3 regions of the Bradyrhizobium sp. BRP20 genome follow, and region 1 is predicted to be linked to each of the others. Evidence: riboswitches for the same ligand, from Rfam matches in the RefSeq annotation. Region 1 holds a riboswitch; each other region holds the start of a gene.

Region 1 (6,550 bases):
GCACGCCCCGTGGTGCAGTGGAGTGTGGTTCGATGAAGGTCGCCGGACTCGGCTTCAAGCGCGATGTGACGCTGGCTTCGCTGCGCGAAGCGCTGCTCGCTGCCGGCGGTACGGAAGGGCTTGCGGCGATGGCAACCGTCAGCGACAAGGCCGATACCGAGGCGCTGAAGCAGCTCGCACGCGAATGCGGCGTGCCGATCAGGGCCGTTCCGGCCGCGACACTGGCCGGCATCGACACGCCCACGCAATCGAAGCTCGTCGCGGAGAAATTTGGCACCGGATCTGTAGCCGAGGCTGCTGCGCTCGCGGTCGCCGGTCCGCGCGCGCGGTTGATTGCAGCACGGGTTGTCTCGCAGGATCGCACCGCGACCGCCGCGATTGCCGAAGGAGACGGCCCATGACGGTGCATTTCATCGGTGCCGGGCCGGGCGCACCCGATCTGCTGACGTTGCGCGGCCGCGATCTGATCGCGGCCAGTCCGGTTTGTCTCTATGCCGGCTCGCTGGTGCCGGAGGGCGTGCTGGCGCATTGCCCGCCCGGCGCACGTATCGTCAACACCGCGCCAATGTCGCTCGACCAGATCATCGCCGAGATCGCAGGCGCGCATGCGGCAGGCCTGGATGTCGCGCGGCTGCATTCCGGCGATCTCTCAATCTGGTCGGCGATGGGCGAGCAGCTCCGCCGTTTGCGGGCGCTCGGGATTCCCTACTCGGTGACACCCGGCGTTCCCTCGTTCTCGGCTGCCGCGGCCGCGCTGGAGGCTGAGCTGACGCTGCCCGGTCTTGCTCAGACGGTCGTGCTGACGCGCACGCCGGGCCGTGCCAGCGCGATGCCCGAGGGCGAGAAGCTCGCCGCGTTCGCTGCGACCGGCGCGGTGCTCGCGATCCACCTGTCGATCCATCTGCTCGACCAGGTCGTCGCCGAGCTGACGCCGCATTACGGCGCGGATTGCCCGGTCGCGATCGTCTGGCGCGCGAGCTGGCCGGAGCAGCGCATCGTGCGTGCGACGCTCGCAACGCTCGATGCGTTCGTGGGTGGCGAGATGGAGCGCACGGCGCTGATCCTGGTCGGCAAGACGCTTGGCGCTGCCGATTTTGACGAGAGCCGTCTCTATGCCGCCGATTACGACCGCCGATACCGGCCGGTCGGTGCCGAGCCGCGCTTTCCGGAGGCGTCGTGATGCCGGCGAGCCTCGTCATCTCCGCGCCGGCCTCCGGCGTCGGCAAGACCACGCTGACGCTGGCGCTCGCCCGCGCCTGGCGCAAGCGCGGCCTGAACGTGCAGTGCTTCAAGAGCGGCCCCGACTATATCGATCCCGCCTTCCACGCCGCAGCCACGGGACGCGCCTCGGTCAACGTCGACAGCTGGGCGATGGATCGCGGCACCATCGCGCATCTCGTCAGCCGTGGCGGCAATGCAGATGTCGTTCTCGCCGAGGGATCGATGGGCCTGTTCGACGGTGTCGCCGCGCGCGGTGTCTCCGGCACCGGAGCGACCGCTGATATCGCGGAGATGCTGGGCTGGCCAGTGGTTCTGGTGATCGATCCCTCCGGCCAGGCGCAGACTGCGGCAGCGATCGCCGCCGGCCTTCGCGATTACCGCGCCGGCGTGCGCCTTGGCGGCGTCGTGCTCAATCGCGTCGCCAGCCCCCGCCATGAGGATCTGGTGCGGCGCGCGCTGAACGAGGCCGGCATCAAAGTGTTCGGCGCGCTGCCGCGCCATGCCGAGATCAGCCTGCCGAAGCGGCATCTCGGTCTCGTGCAGGCCGAGGAGCAGGCCGAGATCGGCAAGCTGATCGACGAGGCCGCGCGCTTTGTCGCCGAGCACGTCGATCTCGATGCGGTGCTCCACTCGGCAGGCCAATGGTCGCCGCAAGCTGCGGCGAACGGATTGAACGTGACGCCGCCCGGCCAGCGCATCGCGCTGGCGCGCGATGCGGCGTTCTCCTTCGTCTATCCGCATATGCTGGAAGCTTGGCGCGCCGCGGGCGCCGAGATCGTGCCGTTCTCGCCGCTGGCCGATGAAGCGCCCGATGCGAGCGCCAACGTGTGTTGGCTGCCCGGCGGCTATCCCGAGCTGCATGCGGGAAAGATCGCGGGCAATGCGCGCTTTCGCAGCGGCTTGCGCGCTTTCGCCGAGACGCGGCCCGTGCATGGCGAATGCGGAGGCTATATGGTGCTGGGCGCAGGCCTGACCGACGCCGACGGTATCCGCCATGAGATGGCGGGGCTGCTTGGCCTCGAGACAAGCTTTGCCAAGCGGCGCATGCACCTCGGTTATCGTCTTGCCGAACTCGCCGCACCGATGCCGGGACATCAGCCTGGCGCGCGCCTGCGCGGCCACGAGTTCCACTATTCGACCATCCTCGCCCAGCCCGATACGCCGCTCGCGGTCGTGCACGATGCCACCGGCGCGGTCATTGCCGAAACCGGCTCGCGCCGTGGCCATGCCACCGGCACGTTCTTCCATCTGATCGCGGAGGACCGGTGAGCGGTTTTGTCTCTTTCGTTTCCGCCGGTCCGGGCGATCCCGAGCTCCTCACGGTGAAGGGCGCCACGCGGCTGCGCGAGGCCGACGTCGTGCTTTATGACGATCTTGCCTCCGGCGCGATCCTCGATCTCGCACGGCCCGGCGCCAATCTCGTCGCGGTGGGAAAGCGGGCCGGGCGTCCTTCGACCAAGCAGCACCACGTCAACCGTCTCCTGGTCGACTATGCCGCAACCGGCGCGCGCGTGGTGCGGCTCAAGTCCGGCGATGCCGGCATTTTCGGCCGGCTGGAGGAGGAGATCGAGACGCTGCGCGAGGCCGGCATCGGCTACGAGATCGTTCCCGGCGTCACCTCCGCCTGTGTCGCCGCCGCCCAGGCCGGCATTCCCCTGACCCGCCGGTATACCTCCCGCCGGGTGCAGTTCATCACCGGCGCTGACGTCACGGGCGAGCTGCCGCCCAATCTGAATTGGGCGGCACTGGCCGACCCCGAGGCCACGACCGTGGTCTATATGGGCCGGCGCACCTTTCCGGCGCTTGCCGCAAAATTGATCGCGCACGGCCTCGCTCCCAGCACTCCGGCGCTGTTCGCCGAATCTCTCGGGCGTCCCGACGAACGGCTGGTCCGCACCACGATTGCCGAGCTCGCCGAGCAGCTTGGGCGCGGCGGCGCCGCTTCCACTGCGGCCGTCATCCTGTTCGGCGCGCTGGCGGGAGAATATCCGGCATGACGGCTCCGGCAGCGGTTCGCCCCTTGACGCCCGCGATACGAAAGGGGCACACAAGAGCGGCATGGTGCTCGACGCGGCGCAAAGCGCCGGAGCATAATCGGGAATGGGGATGGGCGGACCCAGTTGCGGCGCCCAAAACCCCAGCCGCCCCCGCGACTGTAAGCGGTGAGGGCCTCCGAACCGCCACTGGACCGCAAGGTCCGGGAAGGCCGGAGAACCCAGTGAACCGCGAGCCAGGAGACCGGCCGTGCACGTATTGAGGCCAAGGCCGTCGGGTGTGACGGCGGAAAGGAATTGAGCCATGCATATCGAACCCGGGATCGTGACGGGCGCCAAGCTCGTGTTGAGTTACGCAACCGGCATCGCCGCAGGCGGCGTTGCCTTGAAGCTCGCGGTCGAGACCGTGCGCGAGCAGGGCGCCGGCTCGTTCGCGGCGCGGACACTGGCCACCACCGCTCTCGTCTTCGTCTTCTTCGAGATCCTGCCGCACTTTCCGGTTGGGGTATCAGAGGTGCACTTCATCCTCGGCTCGACCTTGTTCCTGCTCTTTGGTGCTGCGCCCGCCGCCTTCGGCCTTGCATTTGGCCTGCTGCTTCAGGGCATGCTGCTGGAGCCAGTCGATCTGCCGCAATACGGCATGAACGTCACCACGCTTCTGGTGCCGCTGTTCGCGATCCAGGCGATCGCCAAGCGGATCATTGCCCGCAACACCGCCTATGTCGATTTGAAGTACGGTCAGGCGCTGGCGCTTTCGACGACCTACCAGGCCGGCGTGATCGCATGGGTGGCGTTCTGGGCGCTCTATGGCTCCGGCTTTGCGATGAGCAATCTCGCCAGCGTCGGGACGTTCGCTGCCGCTTATGCGCTGGTGATCGTGATCGAACCGCTCGCCGATCTCGCGGTGCTGGCGCTGGCGAAGTCGCTGCGCGGCGTCACCGCGCCCGGCCTCGTCACCCCGCGCCTGCACAACGCGGCGTAAGAGATCAGCGATGGGCGGCCGGTGTGGCCGCCCATCGCGCTCGCGATGCTAACGCTCTCTCTGATCGGCATCGGTTGCGGCGATCCCGCGCAGCTCACGCGCGCCGCCGTTGACGCCATCAACGCCGCCGATCTCATCCTGATCCCGCGCAAGGGGACTGCGAAATCCGATCTCGCCGATCTCAGGCGAACGATCTGCGCCGGTGTGCTCACCAACAAAACGACGCGCATCGCCGAATTCGATCTTCCCGTGCGCGATGCGACCGAGGCGGACTACCGCAAGGGCGTCGACGATTGGCACGATGCGGTGGCCGCGATTTGGTCGCAGACGATCGCTGGGCATCTCGAAGATGAGGGCAAGGTCGCGCTGCTGATCTGGGGCGATCCTTCGCTCTATGATTCTTCGCTGCGCATTGCGCGGCGGCTCGACCCATTGCCGACAATCGAGGTCGTGCCTGGGATCACCTCGATCCAGGCGCTGTGCGCGGCGCATGCGCTGCCGCTCAACGACATCGGCGAGCCGTTTCTGGTCACGACGGGGCGGCGCTTGCGCGAAGGCGGCTGGCCGCAGGGCGTCGATACCGTCGTCGTGATGCTCGATGGCGGCACGGCGTTCCAATCGCTGGATCCAGAAGGCCTGCAGATCTGGTGGGGTGCCTATCTCGGCATGCCCGATCAGATCATCATGTCCGGCGCGCTGGCTGAACTGGGCGCGCGCATTGCCGCCGTGCGGCAGGACGCACGCGAGCGGCACGGCTGGATCATGGACAGCTACATCATCAAACGCAGGCGTTGAGCAGCATGCTTCCCGAATGGGTTACCCAGAACTGCCCCGAGGTCTCCGCTGTTCATCGCGAGGCGGCCATTGCGCGGCAGGCGCAACTGACGAAGCCGACCGGCGCGCTCGGCCGGCTCGAGCAGCTCGCAATCGAGCTTGCGGGCCTGCAGGCCACCGAGCAACCGCGCGCCGCGCGGGTGCCGATCATCATCTTCGCCGGCGACCACGGCATCGTCGCGCAGGGCGTGTCGGCCTATCCGCAAGCCGTCACCATCGCGATGATGGCGAATTTTGCTGCCGGTGGCGCCGCGATCTCGGTGCTGGCGCGCGAGCTGGGTTCGAGCCTCGAGGTGGTCGACGCCGGCACGCTGGCCGAGGCGCAGATCGCGGGAATCGTCACCGACAAGCCGCGCAGCGGCACCCGCGATTTCAGTGTCGAGGCTGCGCTCACGCCCACGGAATTGGCCTTCGCCTTCGAGGCCGGGCAGCGCGCGGTGGTGCGCGCCGAGGCCGGCCGGCCTGATCTCTTGATCTTCGGCGAGATGGGGATCGGCAACACCACGACCTCAGCTGCGATTGCTGCGAGCCTGCTCGGTGTGAGTGCCGACGAGATCGCGGGCAGCGGCACCGGCGTCGATGCGTTGGGCCGCGCGCACAAGGTGCGGGTGATCGATGCGGCGATCGCGCATCACGGCGTTGCGGGGGCGTCACCCGAAAAAATCCTGTGCGCTGTAGGCGGCCTCGAGATCGCGGCGATCTCGGGGGCGATCGTTGCGGCTGCGCAACGCCGCATTCCCGTGTTGCTCGACGGCTTCATCGTCTCGGTGGCGGCGCTGGCAGCAGTGCGCCTCAACCCGTCCTGCCAGCCGTTCCTGTTGCCCTCGCATCAATCGGCGGAGCAGGGACATCGGCTGGTGTTGCGCGCGCTGAACGTGCAGCCGCTGATCAGCCTCGATCTCAGGCTCGGCGAAGGATCGGGGGCCGCGATCGCGCTGCCGCTGGTCCGCTCGGCCTGCGCGCTTCACAATGGCATGGCGACGTTCGCGCAGGCCAATGTGCCGGATCGGTCGTCTTGATGCGGCTCAAGCCACGCGCTGGTTGACCGACACGACGCGCCAATCGCCCGCCAGCCGGTCGATCCGAGTCAGCGACAGCGGATCGACGACGAAGCGCAGCGCGGCTTCCGGTGTGAGATCGAGCGCGATGCAGAGCGCGGCCCGAATGGTGCCGGAATGGACGACTAGTGCCGCGGGGCCTGCGCCAATCTGCGACAGGCCGAGGCGGACGCGGGCGACCTGATCCGCAAAGCTTTCGCCGTTCGGCGGCCGTCCGTGCGCGGGATCGCGCCAGACCTGCGCGTAGGCCTCGCCGCCGGTCCCGGCGAGCTCGTCATGCCGATGGCCGGTCCAATCGCCGAAATCCTGCTCTCCGAATTCGCTGACCAGCTCCGGTTCGAGTCCCAGGGCGCGCGCCGTCTCGACCGTGCGCCGCGATGGGCTGGCATAGCCGGCGACATCCGCGGGCAAGAGGCGCCTCAGGGCCGCCAATGCAGCGTGATCGCCGAGGTCGGCCCGCG
Region 2 (6,550 bases), on a different contig from region 1:
GTTTGCGCAAACCGCAGAAAACCAGGAGCTCTCTTGAGAGCCAGCCGGGATGGTCGGGTAGTGCCGCGGCCCCGTTCGGAGAAGGCCCGGGTTTTTCATGACCCGGTCGGCGCGACTGGCGGCCGGCTCTTTCGTTGTACGCTTCCCCGTACTCTCGTGTGGAGAGTTACCCAGCAAGCCCGGCATGAGGGCATGCGTTTGCGCCAGGGAAATTTAAGGACAACCATGTGGAGCCGTGGCTTCTTCGTATACGCACCGGCGAGGGGTAAGCCGCCCGCGTGTTCGGACGATCGCGAGTGCCGTCCTGATGCCATTCGGTGCGAGGCGTCAATCCACAAATGGGTAGGCCCATCGCGGCATCCGAGCAGGTAGCTCTGGTGTGGTATGGCCGACTCAAGCTACACATCATTCTGAGCCACCTCACTACCCAATGGAAATGAAATGGTTTCAGCCCCCCGGGAATTGCCCGTCTCTTCTTACGCGCTTGAAGTGGATGGCCGACTCAGAGCTGAATTCGCAACCAAAGACGGCGCCAGGGCAGGTGGAGCAGAACTAAAGAAGCGTTTTCCCATGCTTCAAATCCGGATCTACGATGCGCAGACGAATGCGTGCGAGGAAATCTAGCGGGCGACTCAGTCCGGTCTTCGATGCCTCGCGCACGGCTCCGGCTCCTCGTTGAGGGCACTCGAAGGACCGGTGGTCAAGCCGGGGCCGCTAACACTGCCCCATTACCCTATTAACCGGTTTCGTCGCAGCAGTCGATCCCGCGTGCCACCTCGGCCTCGGAATGGTCACGCTCTTGCGGGTGCCAGTCAGTCGCGTGATGCGCGGTTCGCACGCCGGATGGCCCAGTCCCGTGAAGAATGGCGTAGAGAGCTGGTTCTCTCGCAAATGGTGTCCTTCCACTGCGTGGGGTGCGCCGAGGTCAAGCCGCTTCTCGCAAGGCGCACGCGCCGCTGAGCTCGACTCCTCGCAGAAAGAGTCGGAGGTAATCGTGCTGCCCCATTTTCTCGATGGCCGGCTGAAGGCCGCGGGAAAGCTCGCGACTGTTCAAGGTGTAAACACCGGTAAGTTTAGAGCTGATAGTCTTGCCGTTGCTCTGAGGCGTTCGGCCCTGCAGGAGCTACGGCGCGATCTTGCTCTGCGCGATCATTTACCGAGGCCTTTCGCTCCCTTCTAATCCTCCCGTTCCTTTGGCTCCATGCGAGCGAACCAGGAGCCAGGAGGAAAAGCCGCGATACGCTTGGCAAAGGAGGATTGCGGCTCCCAATCTTGTCCTTCACTCTTCTCGAAAGTGATGACCCCGTTGTATGTAAAATAGCGGGGCCCTGGGATATTACAGTTCACCACAAGCAAAACGCGCCACAGATCACCTTTCTCGGTCGGCTTGTCATTCTGCTTCGGCAAGTAGTCCACTCCAACAGGATCTACGATAGTGCAGCTGCCCTGCCGCAGAAGATCACCGAGCCGACCTTGCATGGTCGTCACAAAGTTGAAGTTGGCCGGGTCATGCAGAAAGCCAACATTTGCGTCCCTTTCGCCATCCTTGACTTCACTGGCGATCAACGAGAGCGCGAAGGCGCGCCAGCCCAATTCCATTGGCTTCGCATAGGACGACGCAAGTTCAATCGTCCCGTCGAGCGCGGCCTTCCAGGTGATAACGTACTCTTCGTCTGATTTATCATCCCGGTGCCTGGTCCAAGAAACAAAAACATATTCATTTTGGTCAAGTTCAGCGACGCCCCACATCCGAGGGACGAACTGTGCCACCTTCGAGACGTTGGAGATAACTTGTTCTATTGTCTCACCGTCTTGCGCTCGCCACGTTGACTTGACTCTTTCGACAAGGGGGCTGTCGTTAGCGCGAACAGTGTTGCTCGTCGCAGCCAGCCCGGCCAGGCAGATCAGGGATCGACTGAGCCAAAGCCATAGCGCGCGTCTTCCTGACGTTTTCTTCATAACCGTCGGCCTATCCGGTCTCATCCACACGCAATTCTAGAGCGGGCAACCTTCAACCTGTTATGCGCGAGCGCAAGAAGTTAGCGGCGACGCGACGGGGCGACCACTGGTTTTCCCGTGCGAGCAGGCGCTCCCCTCTATGTCACGCGCCGCTAACTTCACTGCCACCGACAGCCTCAATTTGCTGTGCTGGACATGCCCAGCAGGAGGACTGGGCATGCAGAGGACGTGCATTCTTCGTGCCAGATAATAGACGGCAATTCGCACCGGTTTTGCGTCCTCTTTGTCGACTTTCCGACTGGCGCATGTCTCGATGTTTCCGTTCAACCTCTCCAGCGCGGCTTATGCATCCCGTCACGCACCGGATGTTCGACGACACAGCGGAACGCCTCGGTGCCAAGTTCCTGATGAGAAGTGGCAGCACGTTTGCCGTCATTGAACCGTGTGGTTCGGTTATCGTTGCCGGAATGTGGGCTTTCGATCTCTGCCATGCCTTCGGGCACTTTCGGCCAAGGGGCCATGGCGCGTTTGGCGCTCCTTTCGAGACGTGCGGCGCTCCGGAGGTCGAGAACAGCCTCAGGCAGCGCGCTTTGTACTCGATGGCGAACGGCGCCAAGCCGATCTTCGCCGAGCATTTGGGGTGTGGCTGGCACCGCAAATCAAAGGTGCTGCCCGGGTATGTTGCTGGCTTAGCCAGGTGTCTTGGGCCTATTCAACACGGATCTGTTGGTCGAGAAGGTGGCTGGATGGCGCACGTGCTCGAACCGCTGGGAAGCCGGGACTGGCGACAAATGCGTTCTGCTCGAGGCAGCAATCCCGACCGCACAAGCCGCATTTGTCCCTTCCACCGATCTGCCATGCGCCCTGCGATGCTCATTGCGATATCGCTGATTGGAGGGCACTTCTACATCAGCTCAATGGTAGAGATGCACGGTCATTCGCGTAGCAGATGTCGCAGCATCAGCTTGAGACATAATCTGAGAGGTTGACGGAAGACTTCTCTTGCCGATAATCCAAGTCGTCGAGGTTCTCCGGTTTCCATTTGATCCGGAGCTAAGAGGGAAGCCGGTGAATATGCCGGCGCTGCCCCCGCAACTGTGAGCGGCGAGCCGCTGTCCAACGATGTCACTGAAGCCTGCGCGGCTTCGGGAAGGCCGGACAGCAGCGATGACCTGCGAGCCAGGAGACCTGCCCCGACACTATATTCGTCCACGGGCGGGGTGTCCCGGTGGTGCGCCAAGCAGCCGTCGCACCGCGCGACTTCCGCTGCCTGCGTCCGCCATGGCCTTTGCCCCCAACATGGGGTTAACGCTATGTCTCTTCTCTCCCTTCCTGTTGCCACGCTCGGAACGCCACGCATCGGTCCAAGGCGCGAGCTCAAATTCGCTCTAGAAAGCTACTGGGCCGGAAAAAGCAGCGAACAGCAGTTGCTCGAGGACGCAGCTGGCCTGCGTGCCGCGAACTGGGCCCGTCAGAAATCTATCGGCGTCACGGTCATTCCATCGAACGATTTCTCGCTGTATGACCAGGTGCTCGACACAAGTGTCATGGTTGGCGCCATCCCGGAGATCTACGCCTCGAAAGCCGAATCCGTTTCGCTCAAGACGTACTTCGCCATGGCCCGCGGTTCACAATGCGACGACCAGGATGCGAGTTGCGGTCACGGACCGCGCGGATTTGGCGCACCCGCGCAGGAGATGACCAAGTGGTTCGACACCAACTATCACTATATGGTCCCCGAGTTTCACAGGGGACAGACTTTCAGGCTATGCTCTCGCAAGCCGATCGAGGAGTATGAGGAAGCCAAGGCCCTTGGCTTTCAGACCCGCCCCGTCCTGATCGGGCCGGTCACATTCCTAAAGCTCGGCAAGAGTCCCGATCCCACGTTCCAGCCACTCTCACTACTGGATGAACTGATACCGCCCTATATCGAGGTTATGCAGGAATTGGCCAAACGTGGGGCAAATTGGGTTCAGTTCGACGAGCCCAGCCTAGTTCTTGATCTGGATGAGGGGACGCGAAAATCTTTGCGACATGCCTATGACCGGCTCGCCAAGGAGGGGCCGGCGATCAAGATCATGGTTGCCAGCTATTTCGGCGACCTCGGCGACAATCTGGACACCGCCTTGAGCCTGCCAGTTGCCGGGCTGCACCTCGATCTGGTTCGAGCGCCACAGTTGTTGCACCAGATCATCGCTGGCGGCCGAAGTGATCTCGTCATGTCGCTCGGTGTCGTCGACGGTCGGAATGTATGGCGGTCGAATTTGTCGTCGCTGCGCCAGCGGCTCGAACCCGCGATTGCGAAGCTCGGCAAGGATCGTGTACAGATCGCCCCATCCTGCTCGCTGCTTCATGTGCCGGTCGATGTTGAACTCGAGACCGGGCTCGCTTCCGACGTCAAGAGCTGGCTTGCTTTCTCGGTCCAGAAGATGCGGGAGCTTGCGATCCTAGCGCGTGCACTCGCAGGCGACCAGAATGTTGCGTTAGCTCTTGCCGAGTCGGAAGGTGCCGCGACTGTTCGCCGGACTTCGCCGAAAATCCGTGATGCCAATGTCGCTGTCCGGATGAGAGCGATCGACCAGACCATGTGTCGGCGCGCGAGCCCATTTGCCCGTCGGGCCGAGATCCAAAGCAATCGATTCGGACTACCGGCTTTTCCTACCACGACGATCGGATCATTTCCGCAGACCACAGAGATCCGGAATGCCCGTGCGGCGCATGCGCGAGGTGCGATAAGCGACGAGCAATACGACAAGTTCCTCAAGGAGGAGACTGCGCGCGCCGTACGTTGGCAGGAGGACATCGGTCTTGACGTCCTCGTGCACGGCGAGTTTGAGCGCAATGACATGGTGCAGTACTTCGGCGAGCAACTCGCCGGCTTCGTATTTACCAAGAGCGGATGGGTGCAGTCCTACGGCTCGCGCTGCGTCAGGCCACCGATCCTGTTTGGCGATGTAGCACGGCCGAAGCCTATCACCGTGGACTGGTGGCGCTACGCGCAATCACTAACAAGGAAGCCGATGAAAGCGATGTTGACCGGACCGGTGACGATCTTGAACTGGTCCTTTGTTCGTGATGATATTCCCAGAAGCGAGGTCTGCCGCCAGATTGCGCTCGCGATCCGAGACGAAGTCCGCGATCTCGAGAATGCTGGTGCGACCATGATCCAGATCGACGAAGCTGCAGTCCGCGAAGGATTGCCGTTGCGTCGATCGGAGTGGGCGGCTTATCTCGACTGGGCCGTCGATTGCTTCCGCATCTGTTCATCGGGCGTCGCCGATCAAACGCAAATTCATACGCATATGTGCTACTCGGAGTTCAACGACATCATTGGTGCGATCGCTGCAATGGACGCGGATGTCATCTCGATCGAGACATCGCGCTCGAAAATGGAACTACTCGACGCGTTCAGGAACTACGAATATCCAAATCAGATCGGGCCGGGCGTGTACGACATCCACTCTCCACGCGTTCCCGAGACAGGCGAAATGAAGGAGCTGATGGTGTTGGCTCGGACGCGGCTGCAGGATTCGCAGCTCTGGATCAATCCAGACTGCGGCCTGAAGACGCGCAAATGGGAGGAGGTTCGGCCAGCACTAGCGAACATGGTCGCTGCCGCCCGCGAACTGCGCGCTGCATTCGATCCGCGAGGCCGTTGATCCGGGCTTCGGTCTCTTTTCGACAAAGCTGATCCGCTTGTGGTCATTTGCGCGGGAGCCTTAGGAACATAAAAAATGCCCCGCCCCGCTTAGCGGGCCGGGCGAAAGTCTGGGAGGAGCGACGCTGACGCATTCGCGCGGACTTCCATCGGCGAAGCCGCCAGTTCGATCACGGCGAGGACATTCGCCGAAAATCTGAGCCGAGTTGAAGCACAAGCTCAGCGTAGCTCAATTATGCCGTGGTATGCGACCGTATAGCCTGAGAGTTAGAATCTACACCAAGGTTTGTCGCTCATGAGCACGTCGGCACGATTACGATAGCAGCGAGGGGGCATGCCGGGCGGTCGCCGCAGGACACCAACAGCAAACTCGGTGCGCTTTCCTGCCTGGAGCCTTATGTTCGATTAGGGCGACGTAAGCCCGGCTCCATGGATCTCGCAAGCTTATCCAATGCATAAGCGGTTGCTAAATTTGAACCTTGCTTAAGGCAGTCCTTGGTCGACCGGTTCCACCCGATAGTCGGGTTTCGGCTTGGGCGCTGAGGAGCACCCTATCGGCACCGCGGCATCATCAAGCTCGTGACACCCTCCGCATGGTCCGCTCATAGATCTCAAACAGAGGTTTCTGGACCTAATTACCGGAGCGTCGCCGATGCCTATGGCCGCTCCAAGGCCAATGGGAGGGCATGCTGCACGCCGCATACACGTATGTAGGATCGCGATGAAGCGGACACGCGTCAGGAACGAGCATTATTTACGATGCGGATCCCCATAGCTTGTTGAAATCCAATTGCGCCAGAACTGGTCGTGGCGATCCACGTCCAGCGCCTTGCTGTTGGTGCTGAACGTACCCGGGACTGGCAGTGCCTCGCATTTCGCGTGCAGTGAGTAGGACCGGCTGCGGCCGGATGTCTCAGAGCGTATGGGGCGGGG
Region 3 (6,550 bases), on a different contig from region 1:
TCAAGGATCCTCGCGCCGACAACACACGGCACGATCTGGTTGAGATTCTTATCATCGCTTTGGCGGCGACGCTGGCTGGCGCCAAGAACTGTACCGAGTTCGAGTTCTTCGGCAGGGGTCGAGAGGAGCTGTTGCGAGGGTTCCTGGAGCTTAGACACGGCATTCCCAGCCACGATACGTTCAGCACCGTTTTCCGCGCGCTGGACCCGAAGGGGCTGGAAGCCGTTTTGCGTAAGTTCAGCAAGGGCTTCGGCATCAAGGGCGTGGTCAGTATTGACGGGAAGGCCTTGCGAGGAGCCTTCACTCGTGGCCGGCGAGCCACGCCGCTTCATATGGTCAACGTCTGGGCGGCCGGCACGCGCATGGCGCTGGCTCAGGGAAAGGCTCCCAACCGCAACGAGGTTGCCGGCGTTCTCAAAGTCCTGGCTCTGCTCGATCTGGACGGCGCTGTTGTCACCGCCGATGCCTTGCATTGCCGACCCGACACCGAGCGGGCTATCCGCAAGTGCAAGGTCCACTACGTGTTGGCGATCAAGAGCAATCGCGGCCGGCTGTTCAAGGCGGCGAAGGCGCTCGTCGACACCGCCCGGAAGCCCGCGCGGGCGAGCCAGCGGAGGACAACCGCCCACGGCCGCACCGAGCGTCGGCAGGCCATCGTTACCTCGGCACCGCAATTGGCGAAGCAATACGGCTTCCCAGCCATCGCTGCCGTTGGCCGCATCGACAGTTGGCGGGCCAATACCGGCAAAGCCGCCAAGCACACGGTACGATACTTTCTGGCATCGCGTCCGCTCCCTGCCAAGAAACTGCTTGAGGTCGTGCGTGCCCATTGGGGTATCGAGAATAACTTGCACTGGGTTCTCGACGTTCTGTTCGACGAGGACGCATGCCGCAGTCGCAAGGGCCATGCCGCCGAAAACCTCGCAGCTATCCGCAAGCTGGCCATCAATACACTGCAGGCGACACCAGGCCCCGTGCGCACCAGCCACAAAATGCTCGAAGCCAGATGGAATAATGACTTCCTTCTCAGCGCTCTTGCCCATATGCGATAGCCCTACCATTCTGGGGAGGTCTTCGCTACAATGCCTCCTGATATGCTGCCCCGGCGACTACAGTTTTCCAAGACAGAATGAAACAGCATGACTCACCACGTGGATCTCGGACCCGGTGTGGCAAGCATACCAGCGCCAAGAAATCTTCCAAACCGTTCCGATCAGGGAGTGAGTTGGAACAAGTCCTACGAAGCCATCAACGCTTGTGGCCAAAAACCTCTTTTACGAGAATTACTCACGCAACTACGTCAGCCTGCTGTCTTTCCCACTATGGCAAGGATCGCGGCGGATACAACTGACCTAGGCGTCAAGTTCGACGAGGGCACGACAGCAACGTTTTCGCTCGATAGAGCTAACGCCGTTGTGCGAGCGATCGACACGTCTGACGATCAATCAAGGCACGAAAGCTCTCGCGCGATCCCAAGTTGCGTTGTCCAGTAGGTCCACGGCGGCAGCGTCGTGGTATCCAGTCGCGTTGCCTTGATCCGACAATCGCGAATCGCGGCGATGATGCGCCGAGAGCTGTTGGACACAAGAACATCAAGGAGCGCAGACAACATGCGATAATTGGAAAGCCGCTGTACTACGCATATGACTCTCGCAGACGAAAGCTCTCTCTGCCGGTGGCCGCGGACACGACGTTGGCAATGGAGGTTTCGCACTTAGCATGTGTTTTGACCAAGAAACTTACGAGAACCACTCAATACGAGACGAGGTGATGATTCCTTGCCTAGTCTGGACCTCGACGCGCGACACCTGGCAAGCTGTTTGCTCGTGCCGGAGCCCGGTTCAGGCAGCCATCGCCCGATGTTCGCCATGCCCTGACTTCTTCGCACTTGCAATCTCAGAGGCGTCCTCATGTCATTCCCTTCGCGGACGGTTGCACCCGAACCGTGTCGACCTTGAGAACGTCGGAGCTTCCTTTGGGAAGGGCGGGGCGGGTTCCAGATAGGGCGTGGAAGCGCAGAAGCCCGCCAGGAATATGTAGATCCAAGCATTGCCGACCAAGGAGCCTTCGTCCGAAGTGGCCGTCAACGTCAGCCGTCTGAGACAGGCGGAGATCTCGGAAGGGAAACCAAATGCACCCGGCGGGTCCCCGTCGGTGCATCCATTCCGCTCACCGTCAGATGTGTCGATGCCATGCTCCTCCTTGGAAGGCCAATGCCAAAACAGAGCCCCGAAAACGACATCATGACAGAAGAATCAGATATCAGATCTGCGAACGCAAACATTCGTGCAAGCACTGTCTGGACCATTGTGCTCGGCTTTGCCGCGGATCCGTTGATGCGTTGGAGCTGGCCTGACCCAAGGCAATACCTTAGGAGCATGCCTCAGTTCATTGACGCCTGTGGGGGCCGAGCATTTGCACATGGCACAGCCTACGTCGCGGGAGAGATTCGTGGCGCGGCCCTGTGGCTGCCTCCCAACGTGCAGCAAGACGAGGAGGCATTGGATGCAATCATGGCGCTATCCCTGCGCCCGGAGATTACCGAGGATATGGCACACTTGCGGCGGAGAATGGCCGAACATCGTCCCCACGAGCCACATTGGTATCTGCCGCTCATTGCCGTCGATCCGAACTGGATCGGAAAAGGGCTTGGCACGTTGCTGATGAAATACGCCCTTCAACGATGCGATGAGAACGGCATTGTTGCCTACCTCGAAAGCTCGAACCCTGAAAACATTCCCTTTTACCAACGTCACGGCTTCAAGGTCGTTGGTGAGATACAACACGGTTCTTCGCCGCCGCTCACGCCAATGTTGCGAACGGCTTCATTCCCACCCAGCAAGGCCGCGCCGCCGGATCGGCTCGTCACCCAGACTCAAGCATAGCTCATCCCGTTAGGATTGATTGCCAATAACCTGACATGACCGCGTTCGGTCAGGACGGCTTATGTTCGCGGCCAGACAACTGAGCACGTGAGGCGGCTCGCCCGGCCTGCGAAAAGCATACGAATCGCCTCTTCGGCAAAGTTGGCACGTCTGATGTGAGAGCTGGCGGGGTCAAATCCACTAAGCGTGGGACATTGCCACGGGCGGCTGCATCGATTGCGGTCGGGCTCCAGACAATTTTTGATCTAAGGGCCACAGAAAGCGATGAATGGCGAGACGCGTATGGCTACCGAAACCCGATCCGGCCCAACTCAATTCGCGGACCGCGAACCGATCGATGCCAACATTCAGGATGTCCAGGGTTGCTGTTCCCCTGTTGGAGAATTTGCGACGCCACTTCCAAAGGCTTGAGCACATCTTGGCCGATCGCAGGCGCTCGGTCGTCGAGCGCACCTTTGCGTGGCTCGGCAGATGTCGGCATCTCTGCAAAGACTTCGAAGGTTCCGCCGCTACCGAGCTCGCCTGGCCGCTCGTCGCCCATCTGAGGCTCCTAACTCGCCGATTGGCCAGGCCTTGAGACATCTATGCTTTTTGAGTGAGGCTCTCAGGACAGGCGCTCGGCGAATTTCGAACCTCGACCTCGGGGCTGCTCCAACTGGTTAACTTGACTGTGCCGTCTTGACGAGTCTGGGCAACGGCTTCTATATGTGGTGTCGTCGTGGTTTTCAATTCGCATATATGGTGGCACGGAGTTAAGGGGAACCCATTGTGCCGGCAGCGGCTATTCCGAGGCATTAGCGCGACAGCGCTGGGAAGACCCGCGAGCCAGGAAACCTACCGCGACAGAACCCATGTCCTCGGGCGGGGTGCCCGGTGGGTCGCTTGCAGCCGGGGACATTGGCCGGGTCTCCTCGCAAGTCGTCCGCACGGTCCCAGCCCCCAAATATCACGGGGTTGCCGATGTCGGCGTCTTACGATTTCGATCAGTATGGTCATCTCATTGAGCTGCCGAGTGTGCGGCAGCCCTCAGCGCAGGCAAAGCCTACCACACCTGAACTGTGTCTTGTGCAGCCCCCAGCATTGCCGGCTCCCCTGCCGAGGCCCCCCGCGCGATCGCCAACTCCGTCTGACCTTTCGCTCGATCGGTCGCGCGACGACCTGCTGACCTCGTTTGGTAGGCTGACGCTGACCGACCGCTATCTGCTCGCCGGCGAAGGCCTCCAGGACATGTTCGCCCGAGTGTCTTGCGCCTTCGCGGACAATGTTGCGCATGCCCAACGTCTATATGATGCGATGTCTCGGCTGTGGTTCATGCCGGCCACACCGGTGCTCTCCAACGGCGGCACGACGCGCGGCCTTCCGATCTCGTGCTTCCTTAACTCAGTGTCGGACTCGCTCGAAGGCATCGTCGGCACCTGGAACGAGAACGTCTGGCTTGCTTCCAATGGCGGCGGCATCGGCACCTACTGGGGTAATGTTCGCTCAATCGGCGAGAAGGCGAGGGGCGGCGTCACCTCGGGCATCATCCCGTTCATCCACGTCACGGACGGCCTCACGCTGGCGATCAGCCAGGGCTCGTTGCGGCGCGGCTCGGCGGCGGTCTATCTCGATATCCACCATCCCGAGATCGAGGAGTTCCTCGAGATCCGCAAGGCGTCTGGTGACTTCAACCGCAAGAGCCTCAACCTACATCACAGCATCAACGTCACCGACGAGTTCATGTGTGCCGTGGGCGCCGGCACCGCATTCGCTCTGCGCAGCCCGAAGACTAACGAGGTTGTCCGCGAGATCGATGCCCGCCAGCTGTGGCAACGCATCCTTGAGAACCGGCTGCAGACCGGCGAGCCTTATCTCTTGTTCATCGACACCGTGAACCGTGCGCTCCCCAAGCACCAGCGCGAGCTCGGCCTCAAGGTCTCGACCTCCAACCTGTGCAGCGAGATTACCGTGTCGACCGGCATCGATCATCGCGGCGAGGAGCGCACCGCGGTGTGCTGCCTGTCGTCGCTCAACCTCGAGACCTGGGACCAGTGGAATGAGGAGCCCGGCTTCATCGAGGACGTCATGCGCTTCCTAGACAACGTGCTCACGCACTTCATCACGGTGGCGCCGGACGGAATGAAGCGTGCCCGCTACGCCGCCCTGCGCGAGCGCTCCGTTGGCCTCGGCGTCATGGGCTTCCACTCGTTTCTCCAGGCCAAGGGCATTCCAATGGAGGGTACCCTGGCCAAGTCATTCAATCTGAACATGTTCCGAAAACTTCGTCGCGATGCCGATGCGGCATCCGTGGCGCTCGCTCGCGAGCGTGGCCCGTGCCCGGATGCCCTGGAACGCGGCGTGATGGCGCGCTTCAGCCCCAAGATCGCAATCGCGCCGACCGCCTCGATCAGCATCATCTGCGGCGGCACCAGCGCCTGCACTGAGCCGATCCCGGCCAACATCTACACCCACAAGACGCTATCCGGCGCCATCTCGGTGCGCAATCCGCACCTCGCTAAGGTGCTGGCCGCGAAAGGCGCCGACACCTCGGCGACCTGGGAGTCGATCATCGCGCACGACGGATCGGTCGCCCATCTCGACGTCCTGTCGGAGCACGAGAAAGCGATCTTTCGCACCGCCTTCGAGATCGACCAGCGCTGGATCGTCGAGCTTGCCGCCGACCGCGCCGCGTTGATTTGCCAGAGCCAGTCGATCAACCTCTATCTGCCGGCCGACGTCGATAAGTGGGACCTCCACATGCTGCACTGGACGGCGTGGAAGCGTGGGGTGAAGAGCCTCTACTACTGTCGATCAAAGTCGATCTCGCGCGCGGCGTTCGCCGGCAAGATTGCCGGGGATGCAACGCCGACGCAGCAGCCGGCGCGGCAGCGCACCGACTATGAGGAGTGCCTCGCATGTCAGTGATCGATCTGTCGCGCGCCGATCCGCGCACGTTGATCGGCAAGGGACGCGTCGGCCTCCTTGACTCGACCGGCAGCTACGACGTCGATCGCTATGCCTGGGCTTACGAGTTCTGGAAGCGCCAGCAGCAGACCCACTGGATGGGCGAGGAGGTGCCGCTCGGCGCCGACCTCAACGACTGGGCTTCGGACCGCGTCACCGACAGCGAGCGCGCGCTGCTCACCCAGATCTTCCGTTTCTTCACTCAGTCGGACATCGAGGTCGGCGACAATTATTTCAAGCGGTACATTCCGCTCTTCCAGCCACTCACCGTCCAGATGATGATGGCCGCTTTCACTAACATGGAGACGGTTCATATCGACGCCTATGCCCTGCTGCTCAAGACGCTCGGTATGCCTAAGACCGAGTTCGAGGCATTCCGCGGCTATGCGCAGATGCGCGCCAAGGCGGACTACATGCACGAGTTCGGCGTCGACAGCGTGGCGGATGTCGCCCGTACCCTGGCGATGTTCGGCGCCTTCACCGAAGGCATGGCCTTGTTCGCCAGCTTCGCCATGCTGCTGAACTTCCCACGCCACAACAAGATGAACGGCATGGGACAGATCGTAAGCTGGTCAGTGCGCGACGAGAGTCTCCACTGCGAGGGCATCATCAAGCTATTTCACGAATGGCACCGCGAAACCGGCGCGGTGACGCGCTCCGTCCGCGACGACATTGTCGACGTCGCCAAGACCATGGTGAAGCTGGAGGAGAACTTCGTCGAG

Evidence for each region. Region 1 has a riboswitch for cobalamin ahead of I6F33_RS20105 (energy-coupling factor ABC transporter permease). Riboswitches for the same ligand answer to the same signal wherever they lie in the genome.
Region 2: another riboswitch for cobalamin. It lies ahead of metE (5-methyltetrahydropteroyltriglutamate--homocysteine S-methyltransferase); the one in region 1 lies ahead of I6F33_RS20105 (energy-coupling factor ABC transporter permease).
Region 3: another riboswitch for cobalamin. It lies ahead of I6F33_RS30780 (ribonucleoside-diphosphate reductase subunit alpha); the one in region 1 lies ahead of I6F33_RS20105 (energy-coupling factor ABC transporter permease).

What each region holds. Positions count from the first base shown of each region.
Region 1 covers NZ_JADYVY010000008.1:94,342-100,891, reverse strand. The annotation lists gene cbiE (precorrin-6y C5,15-methyltransferase (decarboxylating) subunit CbiE) at 1-36, shown strand, start outside; gene I6F33_RS20125 (cobalamin biosynthesis protein) at 33-401, shown strand; gene cobM (precorrin-4 C(11)-methyltransferase) at 398-1,180, shown strand; gene I6F33_RS20115 (cobyrinate a,c-diamide synthase) at 1,180-2,490, shown strand; gene cobA (uroporphyrinogen-III C-methyltransferase) at 2,487-3,218, shown strand; cobalamin riboswitch at 3,264-3,483, shown strand; gene I6F33_RS20105 (energy-coupling factor ABC transporter permease) at 3,520-4,197, shown strand; gene cobF (precorrin-6A synthase (deacetylating)) at 4,243-4,992, shown strand; gene cobT (nicotinate-nucleotide--dimethylbenzimidazole phosphoribosyltransferase) at 4,998-6,050, shown strand; gene I6F33_RS20090 (histidine phosphatase family protein) at 6,057-6,550, opposite strand, start outside.
Region 2 covers NZ_JADYVY010000018.1:38,635-45,184, reverse strand. The annotation lists gene I6F33_RS31025 (nodulate formation efficiency C protein) at 1,177-1,959, opposite strand; cobalamin riboswitch at 2,967-3,170, shown strand; gene metE (5-methyltetrahydropteroyltriglutamate--homocysteine S-methyltransferase) at 3,273-5,618, shown strand.
Region 3 covers NZ_JADYVY010000017.1:107,918-114,467, forward strand. The annotation lists gene I6F33_RS30765 (ISAs1 family transposase) at 1-1,052, shown strand, start outside; gene I6F33_RS30770 (N-acetyltransferase) at 2,244-2,885, shown strand; partial or broken gene I6F33_RS30775 (IS5/IS1182 family transposase) at 3,316-3,462, shown strand; cobalamin riboswitch at 3,588-3,742, shown strand; gene I6F33_RS30780 (ribonucleoside-diphosphate reductase subunit alpha) at 3,846-5,789, shown strand; gene I6F33_RS30785 (ribonucleotide-diphosphate reductase subunit beta) at 5,780-6,550, shown strand, end outside.